Regions from separate parts of the Paenibacillus sp. FSL H7-0737 genome, predicted to be linked through region 2. Evidence: riboswitches for the same ligand, from Rfam matches in the RefSeq annotation. Region 2 holds a riboswitch; each other region holds the start of a gene.

Region 1 (5,000 bases), 3.2 Mb from region 2:
GGACACAGTGCTATAGCGCTGTGTCTTTTTTACAGTGTTTTTACAGTATAGTTTGCCAAAAAGAGAATAAAAATTATATAATTTTAAATGTATATGATAAAAACTACATTAGTCCACAGAGGACAGAAAGGAACTCTCCTTGAGTAAACCTAATAAAAGTACAAGCGTTCCCCAGCTTAGCAAACAAGAGAAACGGCGGGTAGAACAGGAGCAGCAAAAGCAGAAGACGAGAATTTTAATTATTAGTTCAATTGCTTTAGTAGTCATCATTTTTGTTGGATTGTTTATGTTAGCTTCGAAAGATGCCGCAAAAAATGCAACTTCGGGAGAACCAGTAGCATTCAATTACAGTGAGCTACCTAGAGTCGGTAAAGAGGATGCACCTGTTAAAATTGTTGAATTTGGAGACTTGAAATGTCCAGCGTGTTCCCAGTTTGCAACTTCAGTTAAACCGAAAATTGTTCAAGATTTTGTCAACGAGGGAAAAGCAGCGCTCTACTTTGTAAATATGGCTTTCGTTGGTCCAGACTCTGAAACTGCCTCACTTGCTGCATTATCTGTTTACCATCAGAATCATGATGAATTCTGGAAGTTCTATGATGCTGTATATGCTCAGCAAGGTGATGAGAGCGAAGAATGGGCGACTGAAGATTTCTTAGTAAGCCTTGCGGAGAAAGAGAAGTTAGCTATCGATTACGAACTGCTTCGTAAAGATATTAAAGATCGTACGTATGCAGATGAGCTGAATAAGGGTATGCAGTTAGCTAGTGAAGCTGGGGTGACGACTACACCATCCCTTTATATCAATGGAGTAATGACTGCGGATCCATTTAACATTGAAGCGATTTCAACTGAAATTAACGACGCCGCAAAAGCTGTGGAGGCAAAGTGACAAAGTTCCTATCTTTTTGCAAGCGTAACTGCCTGTATCTGGCCTGGTTCGTCTCTTTAGTTGCTGTTGCTGGTAGCTTGTATCTGAGCGAAGTATTGAAATATGAACCTTGTAAGCTTTGCTGGTTTCAGCGAATTTTTATGTATCCTCAGTTATTCCTCTTGGGAATTGCAACCTTTCGAGGGGATAAAAGGATTATCCCATATGTACTTCCACTAAGCTTAATTGGTGGCAGTATCTCGATCTATCATTATGCGGAGCAGAAGATTCCTGCGTTAAGTAAAGTGCTTCCTTGTACAATTGGTGTTCCTTGTAATAAGGATTACTTGAACTTTTTTGGATTCATTACGATTCCTTTCCTTGCATTAATCGCTTTTGCTTTAATTAGCATTTTGCTTTGGTACGGACGCAAGGAAGAAGAAGTGATGGAGTTAGATACAGAGGAAAGTTTAGGATTTTGATTTTTTAATTTTAAAGGATCCGAAAAAATGTGAAAAGTGATTAAAAACACGATCCAGAGGGATAATTGAAGAGAATGAAAGAGAGCATCCAATAAGACGCTGTATTTGCGCTTACTGGATGTTTTTTCATTCTTTTTTCATTTTTTTCAACGCTTTACTGTATACACTTTGTAGACTAATATTAGACCTTGTGAGAAGTTGAATATGCGCTGAATTTTCTTAGGAAAAACGGGGGAACCAAACTTGGCATATGTGCCAATGGGGTGAATCGGAATGGGTCGATTAGACTTATACCGTAGGGCTAAACCACAGCCCGAATCCGCCAGCTAACCTCGTAAGCAAAGGTGGGATAATGACCATGCATAGCATGCGGATCATTTCCGTATGCTATTTTTAGTGTCTGCATTTATGAAATCCACCAATGAAAACAGCGCGCGGAAATTCCGTTTCAGCTCCCAAAGAAAGGAACTGTATCCACCATGGTAAGCAAGGTAAAACGACTATTGATCGGGCGTCCGATGAAGTCGAACGAACTCGATCATGAAAAGTTATCCAAGGTTAAAGCACTGGCTGTCCTGTCTTCTGATGCGCTCTCGTCTGTAGCCTACGGAACGGAACAAATTTTGATTGTACTGGTGGCTGCGGGGTTTACTGCCATCTGGTATTCCCTGCCAATTGCATTAGCCGTATTGGGCCTGCTGGCCATCCTGATTTTATCCTATCGGCAGACGATTTACGCTTATCCTCAGGGAGGCGGAGCTTACATCGTTGCCAAGAGTAATCTTGGTGTTCCGACAGGGCTCTTAGCAGGAGGGTCTTTGTTAGTGGATTACATTCTGACCGTAGCTGTTAGTGCGTCGGCAGGGACGGATGCGATCACATCGGCTTTTCCAAGTCTTCATAATCACACCGTTCTTATTGCAGTATCAGTTATTATTTTACTTACTTTGATTAATCTTCGCGGAGTTACAGAATCAGCTTCATTCATCGCAATCCCAGTGTATTTGTTTGTGGTGTCGATTGTAGTCTTGATTATCTCCGGTGTTATTAAATATGCAGCAGGTGGCGTGCATGCGAATGTCCCTGAAATTGGCTCTGCTGTTTCTAATGTTAGTTTGTTTCTACTATTAAAAGCCTTCAGTTCTGGCTGTTCGGCACTTACGGGTGTAGAGGCTGTATCTAATGCCATTCCAAACTTTAAAGCACCTGCTGAAAAGAACGCAGCCAAGACCTTAATGGTCATGGGGGTTATACTTGGATTTATGTTTACAGGTATCACACTACTGGCGTATTGGTACGGCATAGTGCCTGATGAAAAGGCAACGGTTGTTTCTCAGATCGCTGAATCGACCTTTGGCCGCGGAACCTTATATTTTTTCATTCAAGGTATTACAGCAGTAATTTTGTTCTTGGCAGCTAATACAGCTTACTCAGCGTTCCCGCTGCTCGCATTTATGTTTGCAAAAGATAAATATATGCCACATGCTTTTATGGTTCGTGGTGACCGTCTAGGTTTCTCTAATGGTATTATTTTTCTAGGTGTTCTGTCTGCTGTGCTTGTAGCTGCATTCCACGGAAATACAGAAAGCTTGATTCCACTTTATGCGGTTGGTGTATTCATTCCTTTCACATTGTCACAGCTAGGAATGATGGTTCATTGGTTTAAAACAAAACCAGCGGGATGGAAAAAAAGATTTGTTGTAAATACCATCGGTATGCTGACTACATTGACGATTACGCTTATTTTTATCATCACTAAATTCTCAAGCGTATGGATGGCTTTCATTTTCTTACCTGCTGTAATGTTCGTGTTCCACCGGATTCACAAGCACTATTTGAACACTGCAGATCAGCTTCGTATATGCCCGAGTACAGATAAACCTTTGATTAAGGGCAGTACAGTTGTTGTTCCTGTTGCGGGTGTAACACGTGCTGTACTACATTCCATCAGCTATGCCAAGTCTCTAACGGATAATGTTGTAGCCGTGTATGTTGGCTTTGATGAAGAGGACATTCAAAAAATGGAGCAACGGTGGGAGGAATGGAATCCGGGTGTACGCCTGATTGTACTTCGTTCTAGATATCGCAGTATTATTCGTCCGTTAGTGAAATTTATTGATACAGTGGAGTGGAAGACCGCAGCGACGGATCATATCACGATTCTGATTCCACAGTTTATAACTAAGCATTGGTGGCAAGCTGTACTTCATAATCAGACCAGCTTTTTAATCCGTTCGTATCTAATGAATTCAAAAGATGTTGTAGTTGCGACTGTCCCATATCATTTGAATAAATAATGGATCATTGAGGAGAGGCTATATCCGGAACGTTCGGAATATAGCCTTTTTTTGTATTTTTAAGAAGGAAATTATTGCAAATCCACAAAATTTAAAATTTATGTGTTGACATAGAGAATGAGAATCAATATCATTTAAAAGTGAGACTGAGGTAGTCAATACCTTTGAATAACATAGGATGCACACACTAGGAGGGTATTTAATGTTTTTGTTTAACAGAAAAAGATTTGGAAGCATGAAATTAACGATGGTCGGATTAATGGTGATGGTGCTATTCTTATCCGCTTGCGGTAATAATAATCCCGGTAACGCTTCAAACGCAGGAACAGACAAAGCGACGGCACCTACTGCTGAAGCTACAGAAGCTCCTGCAGCCCCTAAGACGTTAACGGATGCAATGGGACATGAAGTAACGATTCCAGCTAATCCTGGGCGTGTACTGGGTTCTTATTTGGAGGATGCTTTGGTAACTCTAGGTGTGACTCCAGTAGCGCAATGGTCAGTGACTAATGGTATTCAAGATTATCTGTCCACTGAATTGAAGGATGTTCCTACGATCAGCTACGATCTTCCGCTCGAGGCAGTAACCAGCTTCGCTCCGGATCTTATCCTCATCCCATCGGAGTCATCTGTACAGAATGGTATCTATGACCAACTGAATAAGATTGCACCGACTTATGTGATTGGGGATAAGCTAAATCAAGATTGGCGTAAATCGCTACTCAAGATTGGTGAAATTCTGAACAAGACTCCTGAAGCAGAGAAAGCCATTAAAGATTATGAAGACAAGGCGGCTGCAGCGAAAGAAAAGCTTAAAGGAGCTATTGGAGAAGAGTCCGTGGCGATTTTATGGTTGGTACAAAAGAACTTCTATATTGTAGACGAAACTCGCAGCAGTGGTGCTGTATTATATACAGACCTTGGTGTAAAGCTGCCTAACTTAGTAACAGAAATTCCTGTTGGTACAAGAGCTACTTGGAATCCAATTTCGCTAGAGAAGCTTTCTGAGCTGACAGCAGATCATATTATCCTTGTAAATAGTGATAAGACTGAGGGTTCGGAGATTCTGGACAGTGCAATTTGGAAAGGCATCCCGGCTGTAAAAGCTGGCAATGTGCATGAAATGAGCTCAACAAGCAGTTGGCTATACAGTGGTGCGAACGCTGGTGGCAAAATTATTGATGATGTGTTAAAAAGTTTTGTGAAATAAAAAGTCGTAATTCACCATGAATGAGACTGATCATTTGGGTGGGGAAGGGCGTGCAGATCAAGTATCTTAAGATGCTTAGATCTGCACCATTTTTTTATAAACCATTCCTGTATTACTGAAAAATAACTCCTACAATTGTA
Region 2 (5,000 bases):
CGAGTTATAATCGCTGGGATTCTTGAATACATTTAATCGAAAATATTGCCTTTATCCTGGCACATCCCTTGGACCTCAGAAGCTAAGGGATGTTTTGTTTAACGAATATGACGAGTAAAGGGACCTGCGGATTTTACTGCAATTTTTAGTAAGGGAGGAAACGAATTGTTATTTACGGAAGAAGAACTGCGTGAGCAGATCAGCAAGCTGGAAGGTTGGAAGCTGGAAGAGAATACCATGGTGCGAAAATATATGTTCAGCCAATATATGAAGGGTATTGCTTTCGTTGATGAAGTAGCCACCATTTCAGAAGCCTTTGATCACCATCCACATATTACGATTGATTATAAGACAGTGACTTTACGACTGAAATCAAATGAGGAAGACGGTATTACAGCTCTAGATATTCGAGAGGCACATGAATTTAATGAAGCCTTTGAGAAAAATCGTTAGTGTCACCCAAACTCATAAATAAACGCCCGTGCGCAGATAGTGAACTATCTTCTGGCACGGGCGTTTTTAGTTGCTTAGGTAGTAGTTACTGTTACTTTTTCTCTGAGAGCCAGAGGGCGACGTTTGCAATCTCCTCAGGGGCTAGCTTTTCTTTAAAGGAAGGCATTTGACCGCGTCCTTTAGTGACTATACTGTAGATTTCTTCAGCATCATGCTGACCGCCTTCATTTTGAAGACTGGGTCCAACTCCACCTTGAAGCTGATCGCCGTGACAGGTGATACAGCTGGCTTTCACGGTTGCTTCGGCCTTTGCCGCATCCAATTGGACTTCCGGCATCGTCGGCTTATTCTGTTCAGCTACCTCTTCTTTACCTGGAAGTGTAAACATAAGTACTACCGCAAAGGCACAGGCGGCAAAAAACAAACCGCTCATGATCCATTTCTGCATCCCAGTTCGTCCCTTCTATGTAAGCTGCTCCCTACATTATAGCTCAAGGTGAAGCGTTATCATAGGGTTTGTGACAAAAAAATGAACGATAATGCCATCAAATCATTGAAAAATATGGAATTTAATATTATTTATCATAGACCATGCAATAAAAAGGTTTGTTTCCTGTGGGGGTTAGGCGTTCATACGTATCGGTAATCGTAAATCCACACTTTTGGTAAGTTCGGATCGCCCGCTGGTTCCAGGTCAATACCTCTAGATCAATCTCACGCTCAGGATAACGAAACAAGGCTGCTTGCACAATTGCATCCATGAATATTTTTCCTAGACCTTGACCGCATAGATCAGGGCGCATACCAATCCCCAAGCGAACAACACCTTCCATTGGAAACAACTGCGCGAATCCACACAAAATCCCTTGCCCATTTAGTATGGAGATATATTGCTCATTCCGTAGCTGAGGGTCACCGAACTCGATTCCAAGAGCCTGCATTTGCTCCCACGGCATCCAGCCGTAAATATTATAAGGGGCAGTGTAATCCCAGTTGCAAATCTCTTCCGCGTGACTGGTCTCCATAGGCGCTACATGAAAAGTAACAGAAGGATTTATCATAAGGTCAAAGGACCTCCTTTCACGGGCGAGCTTTAAATGTCTTATATTTCTAGCTTAAAATACTTATGGTCCTTATAAGGACATCGAAGGCGTTTATGCTTGTAACTAATTATATACAAAAAAAGGCATGGTCGACTCAGAAATTTATGAGGATTATTGTTTTACAAATTCTGAGAGGGGTAAATACTAAATAAGACAAAAAACAAGCTCCTCCCCAAGAATCAACATCTTGGAAAAGAGCCTATGTACGATTTACTTATTGAACATCATCATTATCTTCTGTCTCAGAAGCAACAGAATGATAAGCATCTGTGCTCATAATTCGTTTAGCACCGATGTAGCGTTTCACGTAGTAGCTATCACTCAGGGAGCTAATCGTTACACCGCGTGAGGAAGATGCGTGTGCAAACTTGCCTTCACCGACATAAATACCGACATGGGAGACACCCTTACCACTTGTATTGAAGAATACAAGATCTCCAGATCTTAAATCATCTTGGGAGATAGCAGTACCCATTTGATACTGGGAACCTGATTGGTGTGGTAGGTTTATACCAATTTTATCAAATACATACATTGTAAATCCGGAGCAATCAAATCCATTTGTGGAGATGCCGCCGGATACGTACTTAGTTCCGATGGTCTTGTCGATCACTTTATCCATTTTGGAATCCGCGAAAGCGCTTCCTGCTCCGATGGTGAAAATAATGGAAAAGCTAAGTACTGCTGCTGCTAGCTTCTTCTTCAAAAGTTTATACCCCTTCCGGATGCCTACGAGGTTAGCTTAAGGGTTCGGTTGAAGGTCCCCTATGACCCCTCTAAAAATGGAGGTCAATTCACCCAAAGTTGGTTCCCCCGTTTTCCTAATAGTTAGGAAACTCGGCTGATACTGTTGATTAGGAATAGCTTGTAATCAATACATGACAAAACCTTTGTAAATAACAACTTAATGATTACAAAAATGTTACTAAAATCTTACTGCAGTTATTGTAACAAACAGAGTGCCGCTTGGCAATCGTTTTTAACATAATCATGCAGAAAAATTCGTTTTTTTAAAGACAAAATGCATATGTAAGCGATAATATTAAACTAATTTTTATATTTATTGAAATTTTTATCAAATAAAAGTGTTTAAAGTCCGTTCAAGAGGTGTAAAGAATATAATAAGGCAAAAGAAAACCTGGATTCGATTAAGTCAATAATCAAACCCAGGTCTATATAATGTAATTGTGAGGTTATAGTTGTGGGGAAGTATTAATCGTAGGCTATAGCTTGATATGAGGAAGTACTCATTACTCTTTTAGCACCAACGTAGCGATTGGCCCAGTAGGATTGGCTAAGTGAAGTGATGGTCACGCCATATGAAGATGATGATTGTGCGAATTTTCCGTTTCCAACATAAATGCCGACATGGGATACGCCGTTGCCCAATGTGTTAAAGAAAACTAGGTCACCTGAACGTAATTTACTTTTAGCTACAGGAGTTCCGACATTATATTGAGCTTTTGAAGTACGGGGCAAAGAAAGACCCACCTTCTTGAATACATACGTAGTAAATCCAGAACAGTCAAACCCGGCAGTGCTAGTGCCTCCGGTTTTATAGGCAACTCCAATTGTCTTTGAAATAACACTGTCCATCTTAGAATCTGCAAAGGCACTTCCTCCACCAATAGAGAACGCCATCACAAGTCCTAGCGCCGCAGCGACGCATGCTTTTCTTAAATTCTTCAAAAAAATTGTACCCCTTCCAATGCCTGTGAGGTTAGCTTAAGGATTCGGTAGAAGGTTCCCCTATGATCACTGCAAAGCGAGATCAATTCACCCAAAATATGGTTCCCCCACTTCCCGGTGCAAGGAATTCGGCGTTTTATGCACCAGATAGTGACTTATCGACATGACTACGACAAATACATGAAGTTATGTAGAAATCGTTTCAAATGATTACAAACTTGTTACCAATGGAACAGGACTTATTGTAACAAAGTCTTTACGATTTTGCAAATCCTCATAATTTGTCTATAACGCGAAAGAGTCCCAGCTCCTGATTCAGGAACCGGGACTCTTATATTATGTTCTGTAATGCTTCAAATTATTGTGGAAATGCTTTACTGTGCCATAGATGATATTGAGCTGAAATTCCCCACATTTTGAAGAGTGTTGAGGGCAGTGATGAAAGTTGACGAATAAGAAGTGCTGGTAGGCCAGGACAGAAGATGCCCGTTATTCCGCACACTAGCAAAAGGATCAGGCCTGCTGCACCAAGTATGATTGAAATTCCTATTGCCGGAATCAGCGACTTCAAGCAAATGAATAAGGAGGAGAACATCCCCGTGCCGCTGGTATACCCAAACTGCATATATAGAAGGAACAGGCGCACGATAAAGATGTATATAAGCCATGCCAATACGTATGGAACTAGATGAAGTAACAAAGAGTAGTTCAGAAAGGAGGACAAGAATAGCCCGTACATTTTTGGAGCAAGCCAGTATAACGGAAGTAGAGCCAGCGCCCATTCGATTAGACTGAAGATAAACACTGGAAATCCATAAAGCTTCATACCTGGAAAAAAGAACAGGCCACGCTCTCCTTTTCGCTCCTGATGGAGTTCATGCAGTAATCCTGCCCTTATGAAGGGGGAGAGTAGCAGTCGTAAGACAACAAGCCCTAGGAACATCCATAACCAAGTACGTATCGCAGGATCTGTGTTCAAGTTGAACTGCCCTTCGACATAATAGAGTAGTCTGCCCATTCCGCTGCCTCCAGCGTCTTTATCTGGATAACGCAGTAGAATTGGAACGATAGCAGACCGGATGAAGCCGTACATAAAGTAGCCCCAGAGCAGTCGGTAGATGAAGAGCAGAATCAGAATATAAAATTGCTCCTTCATGCTTTGCCAGCCGCGGGTTATCGATGTTCTCACAATCATTCACCTCACCAGACAAGAGTTCCGAGCACGGTTTCAACTAGTTTAGTTACACTTAATGTCCAGCGGGAGAGCGTTTTGGGCTCTATTTCCGCCAGTCTGAAGTTATTAAGATGCTTGTTTTCTAACAGAATGGTATGCTCAGGATCAACCTCAGCAGAGAGAAGAAACTTATCGCTTAACAATTGGAAGGTAGTCTCTGCTCCTTCACCGCTCCAGACCCGCTCTGTAGCAGAGCCATCGGCGAATGTGAATTTAATGGGAACGTCAACGTAATGGCTCCCTTTGTTTGTAATCTTTACTATGGATTCATAGCTCTGAGCATCGCTGTTGCCATTCTTTTTAATCGTAATCGTATCTACTGAGAAATCAGGAGCACCACCACCATAAATATAATCTTCGAAATAAGGCTGCCATGATTTTTTGGTTACCTTCTCAACGACTTTTTGAAAATCAGACGTAGTGGGGTGCTGGAAACGGAATTTACGTGTGTAAGTGGACATGATGCTGTTCATTGCCTTAGTGCCTACTTGGCGCTCAATATCCTTAAGTACTAGCTTTCC
Region 3 (5,000 bases), 1.1 Mb from region 2:
CATACCTTGATTTGGCACAACCAGACAACGGACTGGCTGTTTGAGGATAAGGGCGGAGGACCTGTAAGCAAAGAGATTCTGCTTGCACGAGTCAAATCACATATTCAGACCGTTGTAGGACGTTATAAGGATGATATTTATGCTTGGGATGTTGTCAATGAAGTTATAGCCGATGAAGGAGAAGAGCTTCTTCGCCATTCGAAGTGGCTCGACATTGTTGGCCCGGATTTTATCGCCAAAGCGTTTGAATTCGCCAATGAAGCTGACCCTAAGGCATTATTATTCTACAATGACTATAACGAATCCCATCCATTAAAGCGTGACAAAATCTATAAACTGGTGAAGTCGCTATTGGAACAAGGCGTGCCGATCCATGGCGTCGGATTGCAGGCACACTGGAATTTATACGATCCTAGTCTGGATGATATTCGTGCAGCGATCGAAAAATATGCATCGTTAGGACTTCAGCTCCAACTGACAGAGCTGGATGTATCCATGTTCCGTTTCGATGACAAACGAATGGACTTAAAGACAGTACCTGCTGAGCTGCTCGAGCTTCAAGCAGATCGATATGAAGCGATGTTCGCACTGCTGAGAGAATACCGGGACGTGATTAGTTCGGTTACGTTCTGGGGAGCAGCGGATGACTATACCTGGCTGGATGATTTCCCTGTTCGTGGGCGGAAGAACTGGCCGTTCCTATTCGATGAAGGGCATAAGCCGAAGCCAGCTTTCCATCGAATTATCACCTCTGCCACGAAATCATAGAGTGGGCAAGCTGCTCAAATAATGAACTGTGAACCCGTCCTTATATCGATTAAGGGCGGGTTATTTATACGTTGATAGATTAGTAGAATAGATCTCAAAGGGCGGATTAAAGTGAGCGTGACAATTAGAAGGATTCTGGAAGATTTAATAGGAGCCATGGAACAGATAGATGGGACTGTGGATACTCTTAAGCCGGGGAATCCAGAAATGGTGATTACAGGGATGGTTACGGCATTTTGCGCTACGCAATATGTTGTGGAGCGAGCGGTTGCTATGAACGCCAATTTGTTGATCACACATGAAGGTGTGTTTTACAGTCATCATGAGACGAGTGAGTGGTTAGAGGATGACCCTATTTATCTTGCGAAACTGAGTTTAATCGAGCGTTCTGAACTGGCTATTTTTCGTTATCATGATTATTGGCATAGGCATCAACCAGACGGGATCATGGTGGGCTTGCTACGAGAGCTTGAATGGTCAGCCTATGTGGTTGAGCAGCAATCCACTGCTACAATCCTATCGATTCCAGCTATGACGGTAAGTGAAGCGGCACAGTATATAAAAATAAAGCTAGGTATCTCCTATTTACGTGCTGCCGGAGACGTATCCCAGATATGCAGACATGTGGGGATATTAGTAGGTTACAGAGGAGGTGGGACGATGGCTATTCCTCTTTTTAATCAGCACAATCTTGATTTAATTATTGCTGGCGAGGGCCCCGAATGGGAAACTCCAGAATATGTGAGGGATGCTGTCCACCAAGGCAGATCAAAAGCGCTGATTATGTTAGGTCATGCGGAAAGTGAAGCTCCAGGAATGAAATATTTAGCTGAAGTTCTGGCACAGAAATACCCAATGATTCCTACTTATTTTATTGCTGAACAACCGGTCTATCAGCTGGTTTAATTCGTATAAACCGAAATGAAGAATAAATTTGCATATTATGGAGAAAATGATTGGAAACCAGGTCACTGAGAAAGGAGTGTTTCAATGGAAATTCCTTTGGAGGCTGATGAAGTGTTAAGTCGTATCAAAAAGCTTCAAACCGATGGAAGCTCGATCAGCAAAAAACAAGTGAAGCAAAGCGATCCTGATCTTATGAGAAGTGCGCTGTTCTTTTTTCCGAGCTGGGAGCATGCATTGAAAAACGCCGATCTGTTGTAGCCATATGATTGTATAACGAAGCCGAGTGGTTCAGGGATTGATCTCTGATGGCCGCTCGGCTTTTTTTAGATATATTGAGTAAACAAGAGCAAAAGAAAGAGAAAACGAAGTGTATGCTCAATATGAAATGAAAAGCATGGCTTTCAACATTATTTTGCCCACGGCTCAACTTTACAAGAAACCTTACACGGAGTATGATTCATCACATAACTGACAATTACATAAGAAGTCCGCTTAATTTCCGTTAAGGAAAGCGGGGGAACCAACAACTGGGAACCAGTGTAACAATCGGTACTAGTTATGGGGTGAATCCTGTTCCAGGTGCATAAATGCATCCATGCAGGTAGGGCAACTCTCACTGCCCGAATCCGACAGCTAACCTCGTAAGCGTATGGAGAGAGGATGAATGGCGTATTTGATGATGAATAGCCACAGAGAATCCCTCTGTGGTTTTTTGCTGCGTTAAAAAGCAGATATAGTTGTAGAACCTATCTATGAAAGAGGTGTTAACTTTGCCTATTGCTAAACTGAATGGAACTTCGCTCTATTACGAAATCAATGGAACAGGGGCTCCGGTTGTGTTTATCCATGGACATGGATTAACACATAGTATGTTCAAGCCACAATTGGAGTATTTTTCTGATAAATATAAAGTGATTCTGTGTGATTTACGGGGGAATGGCAAATCAGGTGAATTACTGCAGGCCCCAAACGAGATTATTGAAACCCAATGTCTAGATATAATTATGCTATTGAATGATTTGGGTATTCGTGAGGCTGTTTTTGTTGGGAGTGCCTATGGGGGGCTCGTCGTTCAGCATATTGCGAAACAATATCCAGAGCGAGTAAAAGCGATTGTTGTCGCGGATAGCTTTTGTAGAAGTCAGGCGTCAACGATAATCGGTAAAATCCAGCTTATGGCTGCTTATTGTAGCTGGTTAATGTATTACGCTCCAAGTGAGCTTGTACTGCCTTCGATTCGTATGATGTACCGGGAACGCTGGAATCTGGCTTATAACGAGATTAGAAGAGGACTTCTCGATAAACGTCCACGGGAATTGTATCGGCAAAGGCTGGCTACGAGCCATGTGGATTACACTAGATGCTTAAAGTCTTTTAAGCGTCCCGCCTTATGTATTGTAGGTGACTTTAGTGAATTTGGAGTTAATTGTATGAAGGATATGGTGTCTCAGCTGCCACATGCTCAGTTAGTGATTATCCCTAACGCATTAGATCCTAGTAATCTGTGTCAGCCGGAGAAATTTAATGCTATACTTCAGCGGTTTTTGGAGAAACAGCAGGAAACTCAGCAGATTAGTTAATCTTAATGGTAAGTGAGAAATGAGAGGCGTCCCATAGCCGGGGAGTATGTACTGGCTACGGGGCGTTCTTCTGTATGTCTGTATTTTGTACAATGCTGTCTACTGATGTAAGATTAAAGTTATTCGATACTAACTATCTAAAGGAGCTGAGTCATGATGTCTCAAGCCGAAACCATAAAATTGACCTCATTATCTTCAAAAGGGGGCTGCGGCTGCAAAATCGGTCCCGCCGATCTCATGCAGGTTATTCGCAGTCTACCACCAACCGTTCCTAATCCGGATCTACTTGTGGGTCTGGATACCAGTGATGACGCTGGGGTATATCGATTAAGTGATGATCTGGCGTTAGTGCAAACTGTTGATTTTTTCACGCCGATCGTGGACGACCCTTATTCCTTTGGGCAAATTGCAGCAGCTAATGCGTTAAGTGATATTTATGCTATGGGCGGTAAGCCGCTTACGGTGCTTAATATTGTGGCCTTCCCTATTTCTGTTCTGGACAAAAGCATTCTCGGTGACATTTTGCGCGGTGCAGCAGATAAAGTGCAGGAAGCAGGAGCAACGCTTGTGGGCGGACATTCCATCGACGATAAAGAGCCTAAATTTGGATTGGCCGTTACGGGCCTTGTGCATCCGGACAAAGTAAGAACGAATGCAGGTGCGCAGGTAGGAGACAAGCTGATTTTGACCAAACCTATCGGTGTGGGCATCTTAACGACTTCTATTAAAAAGGATCAGCTATCCCCAGAAGAAACTACACGCCTTACGACAGTCATGTCTACACTGAATAAAAAAGCGGCTGAAATCATGGAGCCCTATGATGTACATGCTTGTACAGATGTTACCGGATTCGGGTTGCTTGGACATGCCTCGGAAATGGCAAAGGGGAGCAACCACGGACTGATTATTCGTCAAGGCGATGTACCGATGCTGCCAAGAGTAAGAGAACTCGCGGAGCAGGGCTTTGTTCCAGGCGGCACTAAGAATAACTTTGCCCATTTGGAGGGCAGTATTCTTTATCCGGAAGAGATGGACCAATTAAGCCGCTATATTCTGTGTGATGCTGTGACTTCCGGTGGATTGCTGATCTCTGTTGCTCCTGAACAAAGTGAGGATTTGCTAAAAGAGTTAGTAGATGCAGGTGTAGAAGCAGCATTGATCGGAGAGGTAACGGAAGAACATCCGGGTCAGATTGCAGTTATAGCTGCGCAATAACGCTGGAGTTCAGCTTAGAGGCGACCTAAGAAGTTAGCCACCAGAGGAGAGAGCGCATTGTTTCAGGATATTACATTGGAAGAACTAAGAGTGTTAAAGAATAAGAAGCAGATCACCGTTATCGACGTTCGATCTCCTTCTGAATATAAAGATGCAACGCTGCCGGATAGCTTGAATATTCCCTTTTTTGACGATGAGGAACGGGCTGAAGTAGGTACGTTGTATAAACAGAAAAGTGTGCAGGCTGCGAAAGAACGCGGTTTGGAGATTGCTGCTGCGAAGCTACCTACCTTTGTCAAAGAATTTGCTGCGATTCAAGGGGACAAGGCTGTATTCTGCTGGAGGGGAGGTATGCGCAGCCGTACAACTGCGACCGTACTTTCTTTAATGGATATTCACGCTTACCGATTGATTGGCGGCTATAAAGCTTACCGTAAATGGGTACTCGATGAACTGGAGTCCTATGAATTCAAGGCGAAGCCTTATGTCATTCATGGAAATACGGGTACAGGTAAAACAAACCTGCTGCAC
Region 4 (5,000 bases), 470 kb from region 2:
GCCATAACGGCTGTCTTGATCAGCCTCCATTCCATAGTGAATAGGCTCTGGTGAATCAAAGACGAATACTTCTATGCGAGATAGTCTTCGCTGGTCCATGACAGGTTTCTCCTCCTTAGGTTTCCAAAAGCTTAAGATTTACATGGTGAATGACGTTAGCCTTCTCTATACAGGCGAGCATTTCAGCTTCATTCTCACAGACTGCGGCATGCTCCAGCCATAGTCGGAATTTCTGTTTGCGTATAACGGATAAATGTAAGGGAAAGGTGTTGCGGGATCTCATTACGTACCAACCGACTGCAACTTCTTTCCACGGTTCCTTAAAAGCGGTGAGCCACGGAAAACGTTGGTGTGCTGACCAATCCTGCAGCTGTTGCTTTTCTCGGATATTTTTATATATTTCGTATATAATTGTTCGGTCCATACAGTATTCACAGGTAGATGGGCTGCTGAAATGGCGAAGTGATTCAATCTGCTTCTGACCAAAAGCATAGCCGACAATAGTTCTGTGATGATCCTCTTCGAACCACAACGCTCCAAAGCAAACATAATTTAGACTTATCGGCTCAAGTAGCCCTTGCTGAGTTCCCCAATAATAGTGTTTCATTCCTTTCACCCCGTCCAGCATGCTATCACCCTATAGATTCAGGTAACGCAAAAACCGCAGCAAGAGGAGGACCTCTGCTGCGGTTTTGGAATACAGGTATACACACACCTGTGCCAAAGCGTGGCGGATCAAGGGTCTCTCTCTTTACGCTTACGAGGTTAGCTGTCGGATTCGGACGGTGAGAGTCGCCCTACCTATGTGAGACTTGAACAGTCTCCTTCGGATTCACCCCAAGTAGGCCATGTGGCCTGATGGTTCCCCCGTTCCCTGCAAATGCAGGAACTCAGCGTTGAATGTATTTCGTGAAATAGATTCAACCCGAATCATACTCTTTTCAAGGTGTTTCTGTAAAAACAGAAAGTGTTCTTTTGAGCGCAATTTAAACCAAATCCTGCCTACTACGACGAAAAAGGGAACCAAATAGGTATTTATTGCGAGTTATCGGGCTTCTTCCTCGCTTAATCTCGCTTTCTTGTTTCCTTTCTTATATAGGCGATTTTTGGTGATTTCACTAATCGTGGTGAATAAAATCACATGGTATGACCGTTTTTCGCTAATGGATTGAAACTCGAGTAAACAAGAGATATAGAGAGATTGGATATCAAGTAAGCGCTATCCAATGCGAAAATAGTTTTTAATTTGCATTATTTTGGCATCAATCAGGTTTTACAATACTTCCTGCATAAGGGTATGATTACTCCTGTTTCAACAACAATCGAATATTTGATCCGCTTAATTTCCGATAAGGAAAGCGGGGGAACCAACAATCGGCAGACGATGTGAGAGTCGGAAGCCGGTTATGGGGTGAATCCTGTAGAAGATGCCAGTGAGCTCGCATCTATACAGGTAGGGCGACTCTCACCGCCCGAATCCGACAGCTAACCTCGTAAGCGTATGGAGAGAGGATGAGTGCAATGTGACCGCTAGCGAGCCACAGAGGAGAATCCTTTGTGGCTTTTTGCTGTGCTTTTTTAAGCAAAGCATTTATGGAAAACCTCACGAAGAGGTCGTTATATTCATCATTAGCGGTAGCTTTTCTTTCAAGATCAGGGTGATCAAGCTCTGATCTTACAAGCAAAGCATTTGAGGAGAATAAGAGATGACAGATCAGAATGAATATGTACTGGTATGTGCGCCAACGAAGGCAGGCGAACATTTTATTAAGCTTCTAAAATTCAGAGGCATTAAGATGGCCGGATTGACCAACAACTTGCCTGAGAAGGCCCTACTCGAAGAGATGGGGATTGAACAAGTCGTTCTAGTTGATACCCGCCATCAGAATACTTGGTTTCGCCCGCCGTTTCCGGTAGGCCGGGTATATCTGTTCGAGAGCAGCTTTACGTTATGCTGCCGTTACATTCAGATGTGCCGTACCTGGACGACACAGCCGATTTTTGTAATTACAAGCTCAATAAATCCTAGATTGGTCTATAAAAGACTTGGCGCGAGTTATGTAATCTATTCCCACAGCGGTGATGCTGATTTTCTGGTAGATAGATCACCTCATTAAGGATAAAAGAAGGAGTGCGGAAGATATGATGGATCTGTATATGGTGGCTTCGTTAGCTGTAATTTACGGGTTATTTTATGGATTTATGCGCTGGTGTGCAGGTGTAGTTGAGGATACGGGGAGGGATAAGCTGTGATTCTAGTAATCGCTGTTACCCTACTGCTGTTTATATATCTGGTTTATGCATTGATTCATCCGGAGAAATTTTAAGGAGGGGCATTCATGGGCATTTTGCAAATTGTTGCTGTAATCGTAATTCTCATCTTGCTGGTTAAGCCGATGGGCACGTATTTATATTATGTGTTTTCTAATGAACCGAACCGTACGGATCGATGGTTTGGAGGTATGGAAAAAGGAATTTTTAAGCTGATCGGCCTGAAAAAACGGGACGGTATGTCCTGGAAGAAGTATGCGCTCAGCTTTGTTTTAACGAATATCGTACTGGTTACTTTCAGCTATATCTTTCTTCGATTGCAGCGGGGTTTACCGCTAAATCCGAATGGAATTGCGGATATGGAACAGACGCTTTCGTTCAATACGGTGATTAGTTTTATGACTAATACAAACCTGCAGCATTACAGCGGGGAGACGGGACTTTCGTATTTTTCACAAATGGCTGTCATCACGATGATGATGTTCACGTCTGCAGCGAGCGGATTTTCTGTTGCGGTTGCCTTTGTCAGAGGGATCACAGGACGGAAATCAGTCGGGAACTTCTTCGAGGATTTCGTTAAAGCACATATTCGTGTATTCATTCCTCTAGCTCTGCTGGTTTCATTGGTACTGGTAGGACTACATGTGCCGCAAACACTCAAGCCATCGCTTGAAGTCACTACACTAGAGGGGCAAACGCAACAAATTGCTATCGGTCCAGTAGCTTCTCTGGAATCGATCAAGCATTTGGGCACCAATGGTGGCGGCTTCTTCGGAGCCAATTCATCGCATCCTTTTGAGAACCCTAATCCACTTACGAACGTGCTAGAGATTCTCTCTATGTGGATGCTGCCAGCTTCGCTCCCTTATATGTACGGATTGTTTGCCAAGAACAAACGTCAGGGCTGGGTAATTTTTACCGCAATGATGACCTTGTTTGTTCTGCTATTAAGCCTAAACTTCTATGCTGAATCGAAAGGCAATCCGGCGATCAATGCACTAGGAATAGAATCTTCACAAGGTAGTATGGAAGGTAAAGAGGTGCGCTTCGGCATACCGCAGTCTTCCTTGTTTACTTCAGTAACAACCGCAGCTACGACAGGTAGTGTTAACAATATGCATGATACGCTGACGCCGCTGGGAGGCATTACGCCTCTTGCACTGATGATGCTCAACAATGTCTTCGGTGGTAAAGGTGTCGGACTGATCAATATGCTGATGTATGCGATTCTGGGTGTCTTCCTGTGCGGTCTCATGGTCGGCAGGACACCGGAGTTCCTCGGACGGAAAATAGAGGCCAAGGAGATGAAGCTGATTGCCATAGCGATCCTTGTGCATCCGTTCATTATCCTTGTGCCAACCGCAGCTGCGTTCCTGACCGATTTGGGGCAAGGGGCGATTACGAACACTGGATTCCATGGACTCAGCCAAGTGTTATATGAATATGTCTCTTCTGCCGCGAACAATGGTTCAGGATTTGAAGGGCTTGCAGACAATACAACTTTTTGGAATGTCACAACCGGGATTGTCATGCTGCTAGGTCGTTATGTCTCTATCATTGCAATGCTGGCGGTAGCAGGTTCTCTGCTTAAGAAGAAGCCGGTTCCTGAGACGATTGGCACGTTCCGCACAGACAATGGACTGTTTACGGGAATTCTGATTGGTACAGTAGTGATTATCGGTGCGTTGACGTTCCTGCCGGTCATTGTACTCGGCCCCATTGCAGAATATCTAACCTTACGGTAGGAAGAGGGAGAATAAGATGAGTACTGTAAAAAGAAAAAAGCTGCTGACGGGACCCATACTCCTTAGCGCTGTAAAGGATAGTTTTATAAAGCTTAACCCAGTAACGCTAATCAAAAATCCCGTCATGTTCGTGGTAGAGGTCGGTACGATCATTGTCCTCCTCATGGTGCTGGCTCCTGGATATTTTAATGCAGAGCAATCGATAGGCTTCAATATCACAGTGTTGTTCATTCTGCTGTTTACAGTGCTGTTTGCGAACTTCGCTGAAGCACTGGCAGAAGGCCGGGGGAAAGCCCAAGCCGATTCGCTCAAGAAAACAAAACAAGATATCACAGCTAACAAACTGGTTGGAGGAGCGGTGAAGACAGTCTCTTCCTCCGAGCTGCGTAAAGGAGATATCGTCATTGTCAGTCAGGGAGAACTCATCCCTGGTGACGGTGAGGTGATTGAAGGGCTGGCTTCCGTAGATGAATCAGCGATTACAGGTGAATCTGCACCTGTAATCAAGGAGGCTGGTGGGGACTTTGGCTCCGTTACAGGCGGTACACGGGTCGTCAGTGATGAGATTAAAGTCAGAATTACAAGTGATCCTGGTGAGTCGTTTCTAGATCGAATGATCTCTCTTGTTGAAGGGGCGAAACGTCAGAAGACACCTAACGAAATTGCGCTAAATACGCTTTTGATCAGTCTGACGCTGATTTTCTTGATTGTAGTAGTGACCTTGCGGCCGATTGCAACTTATCTAGGTGTTGATCTTGATATTCCGGTTATGATCGCCTTGTTGGTCTGTCTGATCCCGACAACTATCGGGGGACTGCTATCCGCAATCGGAATAGCGGGTATGGACCGGGTGACCCAGTTTAATGTACTCGCGATGTCTGGTAAGGCCGTTGAGGCTGCTGGCGATATTAATACGATGATCCTAGATAAGACCGGTACGATTACCTTTGGGAACCGGATGGCGAGTGAATTTGTACCAGTCGG

Evidence for each region. A riboswitch is a leader RNA that binds a small molecule or an ion and turns the genes downstream of it on or off. The one in region 2 is predicted to bind cyclic di-AMP.
Region 1: it holds a riboswitch for cyclic di-AMP, as region 2 does, so the genes downstream of both, H70737_RS15725 (APC family permease) here and H70737_RS00580 (C40 family peptidase) in region 2, are expected to answer to the same signal.
Region 3: it holds a riboswitch for cyclic di-AMP, as region 2 does, so the genes downstream of both, H70737_RS25095 (alpha/beta fold hydrolase) here and H70737_RS00580 (C40 family peptidase) in region 2, are expected to answer to the same signal.
Region 4: it holds a riboswitch for cyclic di-AMP, as region 2 does, so the genes downstream of both, H70737_RS02650 (hypothetical protein) here and H70737_RS00580 (C40 family peptidase) in region 2, are expected to answer to the same signal.

Annotation. Positions count from the first base shown of each region.
Region 1 is NZ_CP009279.1:3,651,214-3,656,213, reverse strand. Features, by position in the region: gene H70737_RS15735 (DsbA family protein) at 140-892, shown strand; gene H70737_RS15730 (disulfide oxidoreductase) at 889-1,353, shown strand; cyclic di-AMP (ydaO/yuaA leader) riboswitch at 1,551-1,709, shown strand; gene H70737_RS15725 (APC family permease) at 1,833-3,650, shown strand; gene H70737_RS15720 (ABC transporter substrate-binding protein) at 3,853-4,860, shown strand.
Region 2 is NZ_CP009279.1:120,443-125,442, forward strand. Features, by position in the region: gene H70737_RS00565 (4a-hydroxytetrahydrobiopterin dehydratase) at 166-453, shown strand; gene H70737_RS00570 (c-type cytochrome) at 545-901, opposite strand; gene H70737_RS00575 (GNAT family N-acetyltransferase) at 1,029-1,514, opposite strand; gene H70737_RS00580 (C40 family peptidase) at 1,771-2,262, opposite strand; cyclic di-AMP (ydaO/yuaA leader) riboswitch at 2,268-2,409, opposite strand; gene H70737_RS00585 (C40 family peptidase) at 2,769-3,197, opposite strand; cyclic di-AMP (ydaO/yuaA leader) riboswitch at 3,251-3,389, opposite strand; gene H70737_RS30920 (hypothetical protein) at 3,604-4,434, opposite strand; gene H70737_RS00595 (M1 family metallopeptidase) at 4,446-5,000, opposite strand, start outside.
Region 3 is NZ_CP009279.1:5,757,437-5,762,436, reverse strand. Features, by position in the region: gene H70737_RS25105 (endo-1,4-beta-xylanase) at 1-768, shown strand, start outside; gene H70737_RS25100 (Nif3-like dinuclear metal center hexameric protein) at 880-1,674, shown strand; gene H70737_RS31125 (hypothetical protein) at 1,759-1,932, shown strand; cyclic di-AMP (ydaO/yuaA leader) riboswitch at 2,154-2,338, shown strand; gene H70737_RS25095 (alpha/beta fold hydrolase) at 2,445-3,254, shown strand; gene selD (selenide, water dikinase SelD) at 3,411-4,469, shown strand; gene mnmH (tRNA 2-selenouridine(34) synthase MnmH) at 4,527-5,000, shown strand, end outside.
Region 4 is NZ_CP009279.1:587,689-592,688, forward strand. Features, by position in the region: gene H70737_RS29625 (hypothetical protein) at 1-99, opposite strand, end outside; gene H70737_RS02645 (hypothetical protein) at 116-607, opposite strand; cyclic di-AMP (ydaO/yuaA leader) riboswitch at 741-906, opposite strand; cyclic di-AMP (ydaO/yuaA leader) riboswitch at 1,327-1,516, shown strand; gene H70737_RS02650 (hypothetical protein) at 1,707-2,117, shown strand; gene kdpF (K(+)-transporting ATPase subunit F) at 2,250-2,327, shown strand; gene kdpA (potassium-transporting ATPase subunit KdpA) at 2,340-4,016, shown strand; gene kdpB (potassium-transporting ATPase subunit KdpB) at 4,033-5,000, shown strand, end outside.